2 regions of the Shewanella sp. 492 genome follow, and region 1 is predicted to be linked to the other one. Evidence: riboswitches for the same ligand, from Rfam matches in the RefSeq annotation. Region 1 holds a riboswitch; the other holds the start of a gene.
What was found. A riboswitch is a leader RNA that binds a small molecule or an ion and turns the genes downstream of it on or off. The one in region 1 is predicted to bind cobalamin.

Region 1 (8,519 bases):
AACGGGCTAATACATCGACCCAGATCATAAACAGCCCGCCCACCAACCCTGTGGTCAACAAGGCGAAGCGACCAGGCAGCAACAGGCGCACCATATGCGGGATCATCAAACCTACAAAGCCGATTCCGCCACAGTTAGCCACCAGCACGGCAGTGATTAACGAGCACAAAAGCAACATGGCTAGGCGCAGGCGCTGCACATCGATCCCTAAAGTGTGGGCGGTTTCATCACCGGCTTTCATGGCAACTATCTGGCGTTTAAACAGCAATATGATCACAGTTGCACCGGCCACCACCAACAAGGGCAGCCCCAAGCCAGACCAACTGGCCTTGGCAAAACTGCCCAAGCTCCAAAACAGCACAGAGGCGGCCGCCTGAGGGCCCGAAAAATAGAGTAATAAACTGGTGAGCGCACCAAACATAAAGGAGATCGCCACCCCAGAAAGCAGCATGCGCTCGATTTGAGTGCTCATGGCGCGGCCGCACAAGGCCAATACCATCAGCACTGCGAGACTGGCGCCAATAAAGGCGCCCACCGGCAGGCTGACGCTGCCAAGCCATGATATGGATAAGGCGTTCGATAGCGCGCCCGCACCGCCAAACAGGGTAAGCACCACTACGGCACCAAAGGAGGCGCCAGAAGAGATGCCAAAAAGATAAGGGTCGGCCAGTGGATTGCGGGTCACAGTTTGCAGCACGGCGCCGGCGATGGCTAAACCAAAACCGGCGATAAACGCCAGCGCGATGCGCGGCATCCGCAGCTCCATCACAATGCGGGCGGTGACGCTGCTTGGACGCTCACCGCCAAGGGTGGCCAGCACCACATCGACCACTTGGTTAAAGTCGATGTGCGCCGCACCAAAACTGGCGGCTAACAGCGGCGTCATTAGGCTTAATCCCCCAAACCCTGTGACCAATAGCAGGCCGCGCCAAAGGCGCTCGCTGGCCGATAATCCGGGCGAGCGCATCATGGCGTCTCCCCTTGGGTGACATTATGGTAGCCATAAAAGTAATTAATTTGCGGATTACCGTGTTGTGGGTGCGGGCTCACTTGGCAGCACACCTCAAAGACCTCGGCAATACGCTGCTCGGTCAACACCTCATTTGGGCGGCCTTGGGCAACTGCGTGGCCTTGGTCGAGCAGCAGCAATTGGTCACACAGGGCGCTGGCTAAATTAAGGTCATGGATCGAGATAACCACCGTCATCTCTAAGCTACGCAGTAGCTCTAAGATCTGTATTTGATAACGGATATCTAAATGATTAGTGGGCTCATCGAGGATCAACAGCTTGGGCTTTTGCACTATGGCGCGGGCGATTAACGCCCGTTGTTTCTCGCCGCCAGAAAGTTGCTCATACCCTTGGTCGGCCAACGCGGTTAAACCTACTGTGGCTAAGGCGCGGCGCACATCGTGCTTGTCTTGGTCGCTGGTGAGCGAAAACGCCCCCTTATGGGGCGTCAACCCTAGCGCCACCAGCTGCGCCGTGGTCATGTCAAAATGGTGCGGCGTGTCTTGCAGCACCACCGCCACTTGCTGGGCAAAGGATCGCGCCGAAAAGTCGCCCACCGCTCGGCCAAATAAGGTGATATCCCCTTGGCTTGGGGTCAAATAACGATATAGACAGCGCAGTAAGGTGGATTTACCGGCGCCATTAGGGCCGATGATCCCCAGCATTTGGCCTTGGGGCAGTTCGACACTGACATCAGCCAAAATGGCGCGCTCGCCCGCGTGCCAACTAAGGTGTTGGGCAGATAACGCCATAGGGATTGACGTCACAGGCTCATCATCCAAGCCGCAAAGTAATAGGGTAAAGTGTGTTGCGACCGCGCAGGTGTCGACCTGCCGCTGCCAAGCGGGGCTAACGCCCCAAGTCGGTTGTTCATCTTTAGCTCCCTCAAGTCACCCGCTTGAGTCATTAGGCTATAGCGTAAGGCAGGTATCCTGACTTGTGGTTGCAGACAAGGCCAATTGCCTTACTCAACACACTCACAGTTGCGGGCACAGTTTGGGCTGATGACCTTAGGTCACTCCCCAATTCCCCATTAAGTTTGAGTTACTCGACCCACGTTAAGTGAGTCGCTGCTCAACACCTTACGCTCGGCGTCATCTGTATGCTAGACACCTAAAATTGTTGGCTATTATGCGGTATTTCCCCTAAGAGGCAAACCACCTTTTGTATTTGCCGCGCTGGTTGACGACAAACGCTGATAACTAACGCGCACTCAGCTTAGGCATTAACCCCAATGTAAGCGCCAATAGCCTTTACCATCGTTATCGACCAAGTGGCTTAACTTAACCACACTGCCATAATCGAGACTTAACTGGGTATAGAAGCCCACTTCGCCGCGGATCCCCAGCGCCAGCCCCATCAAATGGCGGATAACCCCACCATGGGTGACAAGCAGCAGGGTTTTGCCACTGTGTCTATGTAACACTTGCTCGATACAGGTCTCGACCCGCTGCTCAAAGACATCTAGCGGCTCACTGCCTGGCAATGGCGCACGCAAAGGATCTTGCCAGTAGGCGTTAAGCGCCTCGCTATGCTCAGCAAACAAGGTATCAAGCGCCTCACCGTCCCAGCGGCCAAAATCAATCTCCATCAAACCCGCCTCAACTGAGCAAGGTAACTGCTGTTTATTGGCATAATACTCGGCAAACACTTGGCAGCGGCTCAAGGGGGAGCTCACCAGCGCATCTATCGTCTCGGGTAATTTAGTCGCACAGGCCAGTTGCATCTGGGCAAATCCCAGCTCACTCAAAGGCTGGTCGCTTCGGCCTCGCAGCACATTGCCCCCCTCGCACTGACCATGGCGCATTAAATAAAAAATCGTTTGTGTCATTGGCTTACCTTGATATTTGTCATGCCGTGGCAGCATACGCCGAGACGGCGCGCCAATGCAATATGGGCAACACTGCCCGTGGGCTGCAATTGCGCCAAAACAAACATCACCCACAGGCTAAGCTGCAGCCTATAAGCCACTGGGCTAACGAGGGGGAAAACTGATACTCTTTTGACTTGCCCTTAGCCTAATAAGTCGCTTACTATAGCAATTACTATAGACGTCTATACGTTTATACATCTAAAAATAATAGCAGGGTGATCACACCCTCGTCGCACTGCATCAGCAGTCGTGGACATGCATCGAGTAGGATATAGGTAGAATTTTATGGCGACCCGACCCCCTGTTACCCCAATAAGACAGATAACAGCGCAGATCACCGAGCAGCTCGAATCACGTATTTTAATTCTCGACGGCGCCATGGGCACCATGATCCAAGATCATAAGCTTGAGGAAGCCGACTTTCGCGGCGAGCGTTTTAAAGACTGGCCCTGCGATGTCAAAGGTAATAACGATCTGCTGGTTCTGACTCAGCCCGCCATTATCAAAGCTATCCATAAACAGTACCTACTCGCTGGCGCCGATATCATCGAGACCAATACCTTTAACGCCACTCGTATCGCCATGGCCGACTACGAGATGCAGGAGGTGTCTGTTGAAATTAACCTTGAAGGTGCACGCCTTGCCCGCGCTGCGGCCGACGAGATCAGCGCTGAAACAGGGCGCGCGTGTTATGTTGCCGGGGTACTTGGCCCCACCAACCGCACCTGCTCGATTAGCCCAGATGTTAACGATCCCGGTTACCGTAATGTCAGCTTCGATGAGCTGGTCGATGCCTATATTGAGTCGATTGAGGCGCTGCTTAAAGGCGGCGCCGATATCATCATGGTGGAAACCATCTTCGATACCCTCAACGCCAAAGCCGCGTTGTTTGCTATAGAAACGGTATTTGAACAGCTTGAGCTGCGCGTGCCCATCATGATCTCTGGCACCATCACCGATGCCTCGGGCCGCACCCTCACAGGGCAAACCACCGAAGCCTTTTACAACTCGCTGCGCCACGTTAAGCCACTGTCGATTGGTCTTAACTGCGCCCTTGGTCCGCAAGAGCTACGCCCCTACGTGCAAGAGTTGTCAAAAATTGCCGAATGTTATGTGTCGGCGCACCCCAATGCGGGGCTGCCTAATGAGTTTGGTGGCTATGATGAAAGCCCCGAAGAGATGGCAAGCGTTATCGGTGAGTGGGCACAAGAGGGCTTTTTAAACATTATTGGCGGCTGCTGTGGTAGTACACCGGCCCATATTAGCGCCATTCGCGAGGCGGTTATCTCCCATGCGCCGCGGGCGCTGCCAGACATCCCAGTGGCTTGCCGCTTGTCGGGGCTTGAGCCACTGACCATAGATGCCAACTCGCTGTTTGTGAACGTGGGCGAGCGCACCAATGTCACCGGCTCGGCTGCCTTTTTACGGCTGATCAAAAATGGCGAATATGAAACCGCCCTCAGCGTCGCACGTGAGCAGGTAGAAAACGGCGCCCAGATCATCGACATCAACATGGATGAAGGCATGCTCGACGGCGTCGAGGTGATGCAGAAATTCCTTAACCTTATCGCCTCTGAGCCCGATATCAGCCGGGTGCCGATTATGATCGACTCCTCTAAATGGGAAGTGATAGAGGCAGGCCTTAAGTGCATTCAAGGCAAAGGCATAGTCAACTCCATCTCGTTGAAAGAGGGCGAAGCGCAATTTATTCACCACGCCAAATTGGTTAAACGTTATGGCGCCGCGGCCATCATCATGGCGTTCGATGAGCAAGGTCAGGCAGACACCAAGGCACGTAAGATCGAGATCTGTACCCGCGCCTATCGGGTGTTAGTCGATAAGGTGGGCTTCCCGCCAGAAGATATTATTTTCGACCCCAACATCTTTGCCATTGCTACCGGTATTGACGAGCATGACAACTACGCTGTCGACTTTATTGAAGCCACTCGTGAGATCAAACGCACCCTACCCCACGCGATGATCTCGGGCGGGGTATCGAACGTGTCGTTCTCATTCCGTGGTAACAACCCGGTGCGTGAGGCGATTCATGCCGTGTTCCTCTATCATGCGATTCAAGCGGGGATGGACATGGGTATCGTCAACGCGGGTCAGCTGGCGATTTATGACGATATCGACAGCGAGTTAAAAGCGCGCGTTGAAGCGGTAGTGCAAAACCTGCCCTGCCCAGTGGCAGATTCAAATAACACCGAGCAACTACTTGAGGTCGCCGAGAAGTTTCGCGGTGATGGCAGCCAAGTGGCTAAGAAAGAAGATTTAGAGTGGCGCAGCTGGGAGGTGAGCAAACGTCTTGCCCATGCCCTAGTGAAAGGCATTACCGACTTTATCGATGAAGACACCGAAGAAGCAAGACAGCAGGCGACTCGGCCACTGGATGTGATTGAAGGGCCGCTCATGGATGGCATGAACGTGGTCGGCGATCTCTTTGGTTCGGGCAAGATGTTTTTGCCCCAAGTGGTCAAATCGGCGCGAGTAATGAAAAAAGCGGTCGCCTACTTAAACCCCTATATCGAACTGGAAAAAGTCGAAGGTCAGTCTAACGGTAAAATCTTGATGGTCACCGTTAAAGGTGACGTGCACGATATCGGTAAGAACATCGTCGGCGTGGTGCTGGCCTGTAATGGCTATGAGGTGATCGATCTTGGGGTGATGGTCCCCGTTGAGAAGATCATCGAGGTCGCCAAGGCGGAAAATGTCGATATCATCGGCATGTCAGGCTTAATCACCCCGAGTCTCGATGAGATGGTGCACAACGTTAAAGCCTTCCATAAGGCCGGGCTTACTATCCCGTCGATCATTGGCGGCGCGACCTGCTCGAAAATTCATACCGCGGTTAAAATCGCGCCCCACGCTCCAACGGGCGCCATCTATATTGCCGACGCATCACGCGCCGTGCCTATGGTATCGAAACTTATCAGCAATGAGACGCGTCAAGCCACTATCGATGCCACCTATGATGAATATCAGATGATGCGCGACAAGCGTAACTCACAAGAAAAACGCAAACAGATCATCCCCATTGCCGCCGCGCGCGACAACCGCTGCCAGCACGATTGGGCCAATTACACCCCATTTGTCCCTAATCAACTAGGGCGTCAGGTGTTCGATGACTACCCATTGGAAGACTTAGTCGAGCGTATCGACTGGACCCCGTTTTTCCGTAGCTGGGAACTGCATGGCCATTTCCCGAAGATCTTGGACGACAAGGTGGTCGGTGAAGAAGCCCGTAAGCTATTCGCCGATGGTAAAGCCATGCTTAAGCAGATCATCGACGAAAAATGGCTTACCGCCAAAGCCGTTATCGGCCTGTTCCCTGCCAATACCGTTAACCACGATGATATTGAGCTCTACACCGACGAAACCCGCACCACAGTGGAGATGACGACCCACCACCTGCGGATGCAGATAGAGCGCGTAGGCAACGATAACTTTTGTTTGGCTGATTTTGTCGCCCCTAAAGACTCAGGCGTGGCCGACTACATGGGCGGTTTTGCCGTCACCGCAGGTCATGGTATCGACGAGCATATTGCCCGTTTCGAAGCCAACCACGATGACTACAACGCCATCATGCTCAAATGTTTAGCCGACCGTCTGGCCGAAGCCTTCGCCGAGCGCATGCATGAGCGAGTGCGTAAAGAGTTTTGGGGCTACGCCGCCGATGAAGATCTCGATAACACGGCACTCATTCGCGAAAAATATAAAGGTATTCGCCCAGCACCGGGTTACCCCGCCTGTCCAGATCACACCGAAAAGGGCTTGTTATGGGACTTACTTAAGCCAGATGAAACCATTGGGCTTAATATCACCGAAAGCTACGCCATGTTCCCCACCGCCGCGGTATCGGGTTGGTACTTCGCCCACCCGCAATCACGCTACTTTGGCGTGACCAATATTGGCCGCGATCAGGTGGAGGACTATGCCAAACGTAAAGGAATGAGTATCGAGGAAACCGAACGCTGGTTAGCACCAGTATTGGATTATGATGTTTAACGGGGGAGTGATCTGGAGTCATCACCTTGACTCCTTTGATTACCCAAACTTCGTTTGAACATTAGTACTGAGGCTTCGCCTCACTAACCCATACGGCCTTACGGCCGAGGTAAGTCGTGGGTCTTCAACCCACACCCGAGCAAGAAGGGGATCAACAGCAATCCCCCTCTTGCATCTCCCCTTGCCGCCCCAGACGAAGTTACATGCATTAGTTAGGCGCCTCATACTCCAATAAAAATCGCCTAACGGCTCAGTTCGGGCATCCATGCCCTCCGAGCCTTAGCCATCATCCATGATGGCTATACGGCATTTTTATCTACTTATTTCGGCAACTTCGATGGCGAATCTTGTAGCTTCTGACTAATTACTTAAAAAGCATGGGGGTGGGTAAAATGCCATCTTTAAGTCCCGTTATTCTTTAGACTCAAACTCTTTTTCAGCTTCTTCCCACGACTTCTCGAGATCTTTATAAGCATCCGAGAACCCTTGCTTAATTTCTTCCCATGCATCAGCAGAGCTGGATTTCATGCTGCCATACCACTGGGCAACTTTATTCTGTTGCTTACGAAGTGCTTTGAGTTTTTCGCGGGCATCTTGGCGCGCGGTTGCACTCATTTCATCCCAATTTTTATCTGTCTTCGCCTCTAACGCATCGATGCGCTTATCTAACTTATCAAGGCTCGCTTTGACTTCTTCCACCGCTTTATCTCGCTTATCGGCACTGTATGCACCAATCGTTTTAAGCATCTCTTCGGTTTCTTTTTTAACATCTTCTATTGAGGTCTTTTCCTCAGCTTTATCACTATCGGTTTGTGCATAACTCATCTGTACATAACCTAGCGGGACAATACCTATTATGGTGGCTAACAAAAATGCATTAATAAATGATTTCACAAGCAATCTCCTTAATACTTTGTCATTGTTTAGACTAATATTTACCTAATATTAGTTGAACTATTACTTGAACCTCTGCACTGCTGATTTCAATGCTTTGTCGAGCGAGTCCCACGCATTGTTGATACCCGCCTTAATATCTTCCCAAGCATCATCGCTAGACTCTTCAAGTTCAATTAATTGATTAGCGACATCCCTTTGCATTGTCCGCAGTTCTTCAATTTTTTTATAGTATTCAAGTTGAGCGTCGGCTTCGGCCTTATCTGCTTTGGCTTTAAGCTTATCTATCTCCGCGCTCCACTCATCCAATTGAGCCCGTAATTTCTTTTCATATGCTTGCTTCATACTCATATCGTTCTCCTTTTACAAAAAAAACAATAAAAACAAAGATAAGCGTAACACCTTGCTTCATGTTACGTTTATAAACTCGGTAATATCATTGATTTTTACTAACAGATAAATTAGAAAATACTAACTTTTACAGATGACAGGAAAGTCGTAAATGATCTTATAGATGGGATAAAAAAGGGAGCATTTAAATACATTGCGTCTCCTTTGAAATTCATTAAATGAGTTAAAAGCATAGCTCATACTGATTAATATTTCAAATAAGGCATAGAGACGACAAATTAATAATTAACAACAAAGACAATATAAAATATCTAATAAATAATCCTGTCAGATTATTCATTAAAATCTTACCTAAAATTCAGAAGAGAGTGTTGATATCGACTA
Region 2 (8,519 bases), 200 kb from region 1:
GGCTCATCAGGCGCAGTTAAATACTGGCTTTAAGCGTCAATTAACCCATCTAGTTAAACCTGTAGCGGGCGATGGTAACTACATTAACGAGCAGGCTTATTTAGCCAAGATTGCTTGTTTGCCGCTACTGGCTAAGGTGAAAAAGGGCTTGAAACAACGCACCTTTAAAAGCGGCGTGAAGTTTGCCTTAACCTTAGATGCCGCGCTTGATGCCGGTGTTATCACCCCGGGTGAACATAAGCAGCTGCAAGATTATAACCTCAAGCGTGAGCGCGCGATCCGTGTCGATGAGTTTGATTTCAACATGAACCTAGTCGATGACAGAGTCGAGTTGAAATTAGCAAATTAATGGCTTGTTATAAGCTGTCATGCCATTAATACCAAGCCGCCACTAGGGCGGCTTTTTACTGGGCGCTATCGCTGTTACAATTTGATTTTTATTTGAAGGATATTCAGTGTTAAGCCGTAAAGCCTATCGAAGGCGAGGGCCCGATTACCGCGGTGGTGAACAGGTCAGCTTTAATGACATTAAAGAGGTCTTTGGCCTTAATCATATTCGCCTTGGCAGTTGGGTTGAGACCGACGAAAAGCATAAGGCGGCCAATTTGATCTTTGATGCCTTTGCCGATCTGGCCTTTATGCTCAAGCTGCCGCCTTGCGCAATGGGGCTGCGCCAAAGCCTTAACTTAGCCTTTGGCACTGGTGGTCAAATGGGCGTTCAAGCCCATTATATGCCAGCTCACCGAGAGTTAGCGCTGGCAAAAAATGCTGGCGCGGGGGCGCTTGCCCATGAGTTTTGGCATGCCTTTGACCATTATATTGCGCCGAAAGCCTATCAGGTGCGCACCGCTGGTATCGCCTTTGCCAGTAGTTGTTGGTTAGCCGATGTCGAGCCGATTAACCACCCGCTAAATCAGCGCTTAGCCCATGTATTTCAAACCTGTTTATTAAGTGCCGATGGCCAAGACAGCCACGACTTTGTGACCCGTGCCGTTGCCTTAGATAAACAGTATCAGCGCTACTATTTTGCTAAGCCAACCGAGTTGATGGCACGGGCCTTTGAAGCCTGTATTGAGAGCCATCCAGAGGTCGACAACCCCTACTTAGTCGATGAAACCTTAAATTCAGATCTCGCGAACAGCGGAGGCTATCCTGATCTGGTGCACCGCGAGCAGATTTTTCAGCAATTGCTTAACTATTTTGAACCTCTAGGCGAAGCATTAGCGCGCCAATAAGGCCGTTCATTACTCCACCCAATGTAAGACATCACGAATGATAGACCAGCGCGGTTTATCTTCTATGGCGCCTTGGCCTAGCATCCAATAGTTATACAGCCGCTGCTGGTGGCCATCGACTTTGCGTAGCTTCTGCCAGTTATTGACGTAATTGAGTAGCGATTGATTGTCTTGGGCGACCGCATAAGCCACCGGATATTGCACCTTACTTTCGAGCAAGGCAATGCCGTAACCGGGGAAGAATAAGGTCCAAGCTGAACCGGCTTCGGCGCTGATCACTACCGCATCATATTTATCGGACTTCTGCCTAAAAAAGGTTTTATAACCGTCAATTTTAACAAAGGTGAGGTTGGGGTAGTTGGCCTTGGCTTCTTCGATAATGTCACTGTGCTCTACATAGGCGATGGTGGTATTTTGCAGCGTTAAAATCGATTGTTTGCGTTTAAAACTGTTGACCTTATGGTCTTTGGTGGCGATAGCTAAATTTAATTTGAGCACAGGGTCAACATAGCTCAGCTGATCCATTTGGTTGATATCCATGGCTAAGCCTGACATGGCAATATCGAAAAAGCCCGCCTTGAGTGACTCGGCCAAGTGATCTTTATGAAAAGGAATAAACTCCACTTTTACCCCTAAATCTTCGGCGAGTTTACTGGCCATTGCGCTGTCAAACCCCACTAATTGGGCGGCATTATTATAGTAGCTAAAAGGCACATTGCTGGGGATGTAACCCACCTTTAGTACTCCGCGTTGGCGGATGGTTTGCACATTGGCGATTGGGGCGCTTGGCGTTTTGCCGAGGACTGGGAACTGTTTTTTAACGATAGTCGGCACTTTATCGGCCACCTGCATATTGGCAATTACGCCGCTGGTGACATCAGGGCTGTGGATCAACATGCCCATACCCACTCGGCTCACCACTAAGGTCAAGGCGACGCTTACGACGACGCCAATACTTAATTTCAGCAGTTGTGGTGGGCGCAGTCTTAAACGCCGCTCAAATAGGGATACCGTGAGTAGTGTTAAGGCAAATAGGTACATAACGGCGGCTATAGAGTTAAATTTTCCGGTAATAAAGCCTGACATCACAAACAGTTGAAACAGATCTTGCGGCAGATGCAGTAAGTCCAACATAAAAGGGATGGCGACATAGACGCTACCAAATAGAGAGAGCAGACCGCTAATCGACAGTGACGGTAGCTCGCTAATGTCCACCGGAGTGCCGTTAAACCAGCCGGCAAACAGCACAAACAAAATGACCGTCAGTTTACCGATATTGGGAAAGGTAAAGGCGATGGGCACCAAAATTTCAATTAGGGTTTCGGCGTCATCGCTGAGGCTTTCATGTTCGCGCATGATCTGCTTACATTCGTCGACAATCACAGGGATCACGATAAAAATATTGCCGGTCGCGAATGCGGTGACCACGCTCGATTTTGCGATGCGCAGCGCTTGGGCATAGGTCACTGGGGTGAGTGAGGCGATGATCCACGGCAACAGCCAGAAAGTGAGCAGTAAACAAAGCACAAAATAGCTGATGAGATACACCTGCATACTGGCAAATTCATCGACTCCCATCGTGCCCGCCGCCGAGGCCGACATGGCAAAAATCCCTATCGGCAAGACCCGTACCAGCGCCTGAGTGATCTTAGAGAATATCTCGCTACAGGTATGCATAAAGGTGATGATAAGCTGTTTGTTTTCGCCCTCCATGCCAATGAGCGCCAGCCCCATGGCGATACTGAACACCACCATGGCAGGCACATAGCCCGCCGCCATCGACTCAAACGGGTTGGCCGGAATATACAGCTTAAAGTAATCGATAGGAGTCGTGGGCTCGACAATGCTGGTGCTGAAAAAAGAGGCCGTTTCAACAAAAGGAAATGACAGCGGCATGAGGGCCACCAACACTAAGCCCATTAGCCACAGCAGTAACATGATGACGCCAGCGCGGCTAAAAATTAAACTGGCGGTGGTGCGCTTAAGTTTGCCGATACCGCCAATGAGAGAAACCAAAATAAAGGGCAGTACCGTCATCTGCATTAACAGAATGACGCTGGTGCCAATATTACTGAGCCAGCCGACGGACTCGCCAAAAAACAAGCCCACGCCAAAGCCTATAAACATGGCCACTATCATCTGGGTGGAGCTTTGCATCGCGCGCAGTTTTGTTAGCACAGGTTGATTCCATTTGAGTAGTCGATAATGCCGGCTAGATGACGACAATGACTGGTGGGTAAATAATCGCTTACTGGTTGTTTATTATAGGGTCTGTAGCAAGGGAGGATAAAGGGTTAACAGTGATTATTGTCAGTATGGTGATTTATTTGTGTTAAAAATTATCATTACTAACGTCAATGGCGAAGCGACTTACTGTCGTAAACCGATGTGAGCGGTGATTTGTATGACACTGACTTAACATGCTTTGTTAGACTTTTATCCGTTTAGACGTCTATAATGCCCGCGGTCTTGACGGCGATGCCACTTTGTATGGAATAACAGTTGTGCATTGCCGTTATAGGTAACCAAATTCGAGTCAATCTTTTGTGGTGCCCAGTTGCGTCAGTCGCAATGGGATAATCGGGAAGCCTGTGAAAATCTGGCACTGCCCCCGCAACGGTGAAAGGTGAAAGCTGGGTGCGCTTGCTATAACTAAGCGTTAAAAAAACTTAGTCTTGTCGTATCAACCGCAGTTTGGGTTTATACCTATCCTCAGTCCGGAGACCGGCCCTTAAGGTGATTTTGAGATTTCGGCGGGCAGATCTCGAAATGCGACCTCATATCGTCTATCCGGCGGCGTGAAGTCGTGACCTCTTGCCCCGTTTCCCTTTTAGGAGTTAAAGGTAAATGGGTACACAACCTACAGCTATCGCCCTGTTAATTGGCGGTTTATTTAGTTTTTCTGCGTTTTCAGTGACGGCGCAAAATGACCCCTCTGCGCAAATCAATATCGGTGAGACCATTACCGTTATTGGTCGCAATGTCAGTACCCCTCTCAATATTGCCGCTAACGTCAATGTGATTGATGCCGCGGCGATTGAGATGAGTGGCGCAACGAGTTTAACCGAAGTGTTACGCGGTCAAAGTGGTATACAGATTTCTGATTCAAACACCGGAGCCGTATTTGCACTGCGGGGCTTTAGTGCTAGCCAAGCGGCGAGTAATACCTTGATTTTGATTGATGGACGTCGATTGAACAATATTGATATTGCCGCCCCAAGCATCAGCGCTATTGCCCTTAATCAAGTTGAGCGCATCGAGATCATGTCCGGGAGTGCGGGGGTGTTATATGGCGATCAGGCGGTGGGTGGTGTGATTAACATCATCACCAAGGCGCCACAGGGCAGTGGTGGCAGCGTGCAGCTTTCTGGGGGCAGTTTTGATACCTATGAAGGTAACCTTGATGTGTCAGGGGCGATAAACGCTAATTGGCGTTTTTATGGTGCGGCCAGTTATAACCAAGGGGATAACTATCGCGACCATAACGCGAATGAAACCTCATCGTTATTAGGGCGCTTGCAGTATCAAGACGATGCGCAGCACTTTTTTGCCGAAAGCAGTTACTATGACAACCGTCGAGAATTGGCTGGTGCATTAACCCTTGAGCAGATTGAACAAGACCCACGCCAATCAAATGCCAGCGCCCCAGGGGCCTATGACAGTTATCTGCATGAGATGACCACGGCGCTGCGTTCGGGCTACCAGCGTCAACTCAATCAGCAGTGGGAGCTTGGGGCGGATATTAATTATGCCGACACCTTAATCACTGGCCTCAATAGCTGGGGCAGCAACCGCCGTGATACGCGCTCATTACTAGAGTTTAACCCTAAGGCGATTGCTAACTTTACCACTGGCAACGGGCCGTTAACCTTAGTGAGCGGGCTCGATTTAAGCCGTGGTGAGTCGGTGTTTAGTAGTGGCCGTGAAAACGTGCAAAAGCAGATCAGTGCCTATGTGCAAGCCACTGTGCCACTGACTCAAAGTGTCAGTTACATTGTGGGGGGGCGTTATGCCGAGGTGACCGACGATCTGCGCGATCCCAGCGCCTACGCTAACGGCATTGAGTTGGATCAAGATGCCCACGCATTTGAACTTGGGATTAACTATCGTCCTACCAACGCTCAGCGTTTTTACCTGCGCGCCGACGATAATTTCCGCTTTGCCAAGGTTGATGAGCAAGCTTATACCCCGGCCAATGTGAAGGGGCTCAAGCCGCAAACTGGCCGCTCTTATGAAGCGGGGTGGGACTGGACGCTAGCGCAGCAAACACTGCGAGTGAGTGCCTATCGTCTCGAACTAGAAGATGAAATAGTGTTCGACCCTAGCGCCGATACTCCAACTGGTGGCAGTTTCCCTGGTGCTAACGTGAACGCCGATGCATCACGTCGTTATGGCGTCAGTTTAGATTGGGATTGGCAAGTCATGCAGCAGGTGCTGCTGGGGCTTGAATATAACTACATTGATGCCGAATTTACCGATGGCGTTAATGAGGGTAAGTCACTCTCTTGGGTGGCGAAGCATTCGGGTCGTGGCTATATCAGTTACGATATCAGTGAACATGTGCAACTGTTTGTTGAAGGCCTGTATACGGGGGAGCGCTTTATCGAGGGCGACAACGCCAATGTTGATCCTAAGCTAGCGGATTACCTGCTCACCAATGTCGCGCTTAACTATACTCGCGGCTCGTGGTTAGCCAGCTTGCGAGTCGATAATCTGCTTGATGAAGAGTATGTTAGCGCAGGTTATTACAGTGCATGGGGCAACGGTTATTACTCGGGGACTGGCCGCGCGCTGCGTTTAACCGCGAGCTACCGCTTTTAAGCGGTAATGCGTGCACGCCAAGTGACTTAAAGTAAGATAAAGCCAATCAGGTTTGCTGATTGGCTTTTTTATAGCCGCAATTTTATCGTAAGTGTATGCTAGCGCTAGCATTACTCGTGAGGTTCAGGCTTAACAGCTCCTTAAATTGATTAAGCCAGACTTAATCATTACAGGTTAGTCTTGTGAGTGGCAAAGCGATAAACAAGGAGTTAAAAGATGAAATTAAAATGGCTACTCTTGGGTATCGCCATCGTGTTGCTGGCCTGGCTACTGCCGCAAAAGGGCGAGACGTTAGCAACATTACCGCAGCATGGGCGTATTTTGGCCTTTGGCGACAGCCTCACCCAAGGCGTAGGCGCCAGTGCCGGAGCCGATTATCCCAGTGTTCTGGCTAACTTAACTGGCCTTGAGGTGGTTAATGCGGGCATTTCTGGCGAAACCAGCGGCGAAGGGGCGCAGCGATTTGCACAGGTGTTAGATGCCACTCAACCTCATTTAGTGTTATTGCTGCAAGGCGGCAACGATTTTTTACGTAATATGAGTGAGCATCAAGTTGAGCTAAATTTAGCGCAAATGATTGAGCAAGCCCAGCAGCGTGATATTGCCATTGTTTTAATTGCTGTGCCTCAAAAAGGGATTTGGCTGACACCTGCTAGTCTCTACAAGCGTTTAAGTGAGCAATATGGCTTACTCCTTATTGAAGACAAACTGGCAGAATTACTTAAATCGAGCGAGCTAAAATCTGATGCGATTCATCTCAATAATGCCGGTTATCGTCAGTTGGCTGTGCATCTGCATCAGCGTTTACAACAGGCCGGAGCTATTTAACGGCTTCAGGCATAACATGGCTGGGCGGATGTTGCGCTAAATAAGTGGGATATTTAGATTCACTTTTTACTCGCTGCTGCTATTTTGTTCAGCGAGTTCATCATTTATGACCCAGTTAACAAGCTTAATTGATTTATTTATATTAAAGTTTGAATTTGTGGCAAATCGACTTGACCGCAGCGGGCGTTTTATGGGTAAATCCGACGGTAACAATTGGCGATTTGCCACAACGATTAATCAGGTTAATAATTTCTCATGACAGATCTTGAGCATCAAGTATTCACTCAAGTGCGTGCGATTATCGGCAATGAAGAGCAGGTCATTGGTCGCCGTGGTATTCTTATCCCGTTAAAAAAAGCCATTATTGCCGACGGTGATATTCGTAATGTGATTGATATTGTCTCATCCGATCCTGCACTGGCAGCTCACATGCTGTATCGCAGTAATGCGGCTGCGGCCCCCTGTGTTGCTGCCATTAAAAATCGCTCCCTCAAAGATGCCTTGGTCCGTTTAGGCCAAATTAACATTTATCGTTACGCATTTACTTTCTATCTCAAAGAGCGCCTCGATGAGTTACCTCCGTTGTATAAAAAGTTGGTGACAGGTTACTGGACACTTACCGAAAGCATTGCGGCAGAATCGGTTGATAGCTTACACCAAATGGAAGGGGTGAATATTGACCCTGATGAAGTGCAAACTTTGGCGCTGTTTAGCGTGTTTGGCGAAATTGTCGCCTTAAGCGCCTTTGCTTATTTAAATGCCGAGTCGGAACAGTCTCTACCCCTGTCTATCATTAAATCGATCATCGATAATCATAAACAGATCCTTACCCTCGATGCGTTTGAGTCGCTCGACTTAGATGAGGAATTACGTCAAGAGTTTATGATAGCCCACAATCTACGTCAGACTCGTAACAGTGACTCACCCGGCCTGATTTTACGCCGAGTATTAGCGATGCGTAATCAGTTGCTTAAGCCACTCTAATCATTCTCAGTTGTAAACCATCAGCTCTAAAAATCTGTTTTTTTTAGTAAAAAATAGGTTTTTAGTGTCTAAATGGGCATCGTCATATCAGCTAAGCCATTATTGCATCTTCTTGTTTTACCATCCCTTCGTTAGCCACTAACTGCAACCAGTGTTGCGCCACTCTAGTTTTGCTACTGCTGCGGCGATAGGCCCCAAATAGCGGGCGCTTTAAGCCGTCGCGGCCTAATGGTAGCGCGCTAAGTGACAAGCCGTGGGCTTGGTTAATCGACCATGTGGGGAGGGCGGAGACGCCATCTTTACAGGCGATGCGTTGCAGTAGCATGGAGGTGAGATCGCATCGGATTTGTTTAGCGATAGGCACGCCCGCAGGCTCCATAAAATGGCGATAAATGTCTAAACGTTCGGGCGGCACAGGGTAGGTGAGCAAGGTATGCTGAGCTAAATGAGCTGGGCTGACAAAGGGCTGCGTTGCTAGGGGATGATCGGTGGCGCAGATAAGTTTTACTTCAAAATCAAATAAGTGTTGGTAGGTAATATCATGATCTGGAATAGGATCTGACGTCAGTACCACATCCAATTGCCCCTGCTTGAGTGCCGTTAGCGAATCAAATAGGTGCCGGCTCGATAGCTCTAAATTACTGTGGGGAA

Region 2: linked by a shared signal. The riboswitch ahead of AC5YBX_RS13350 (TonB-dependent receptor) and the one ahead of AC5YBX_RS14225 (ABC transporter ATP-binding protein) in region 1 are both predicted to bind cobalamin.

What each region holds. Positions count from the first base shown of each region.
Region 1 covers NZ_CM181702.1:3,213,545-3,222,063, forward strand. Annotated here, with positions in the region: gene AC5YBX_RS14220 (FecCD family ABC transporter permease) at 1-967, opposite strand, end outside; gene AC5YBX_RS14225 (ABC transporter ATP-binding protein) at 967-1,761, opposite strand; cobalamin riboswitch at 1,915-2,085, opposite strand; gene AC5YBX_RS14230 (histidine phosphatase family protein) at 2,235-2,840, opposite strand; gene metH (methionine synthase) at 3,168-6,890, shown strand; gene AC5YBX_RS14240 (sll1863 family stress response protein) at 7,302-7,784, opposite strand; gene AC5YBX_RS14245 (sll1863 family stress response protein) at 7,848-8,135, opposite strand.
Region 2 covers NZ_CM181702.1:3,016,972-3,025,490, reverse strand. Annotated here, with positions in the region: gene AC5YBX_RS13365 (acyl-CoA dehydrogenase) at 1-349, shown strand, start outside; gene AC5YBX_RS13360 (CLCA_X family protein) at 456-1,235, shown strand; gene AC5YBX_RS13355 (cation:dicarboxylate symporter family transporter) at 1,245-3,413, opposite strand; cobalamin riboswitch at 3,766-3,982, shown strand; gene AC5YBX_RS13350 (TonB-dependent receptor) at 4,083-6,056, shown strand; gene AC5YBX_RS13345 (GDSL-type esterase/lipase family protein) at 6,273-6,884, shown strand; gene AC5YBX_RS13340 (HDOD domain-containing protein) at 7,140-7,868, shown strand; gene AC5YBX_RS13335 (LysR substrate-binding domain-containing protein) at 7,960-8,519, opposite strand, start outside.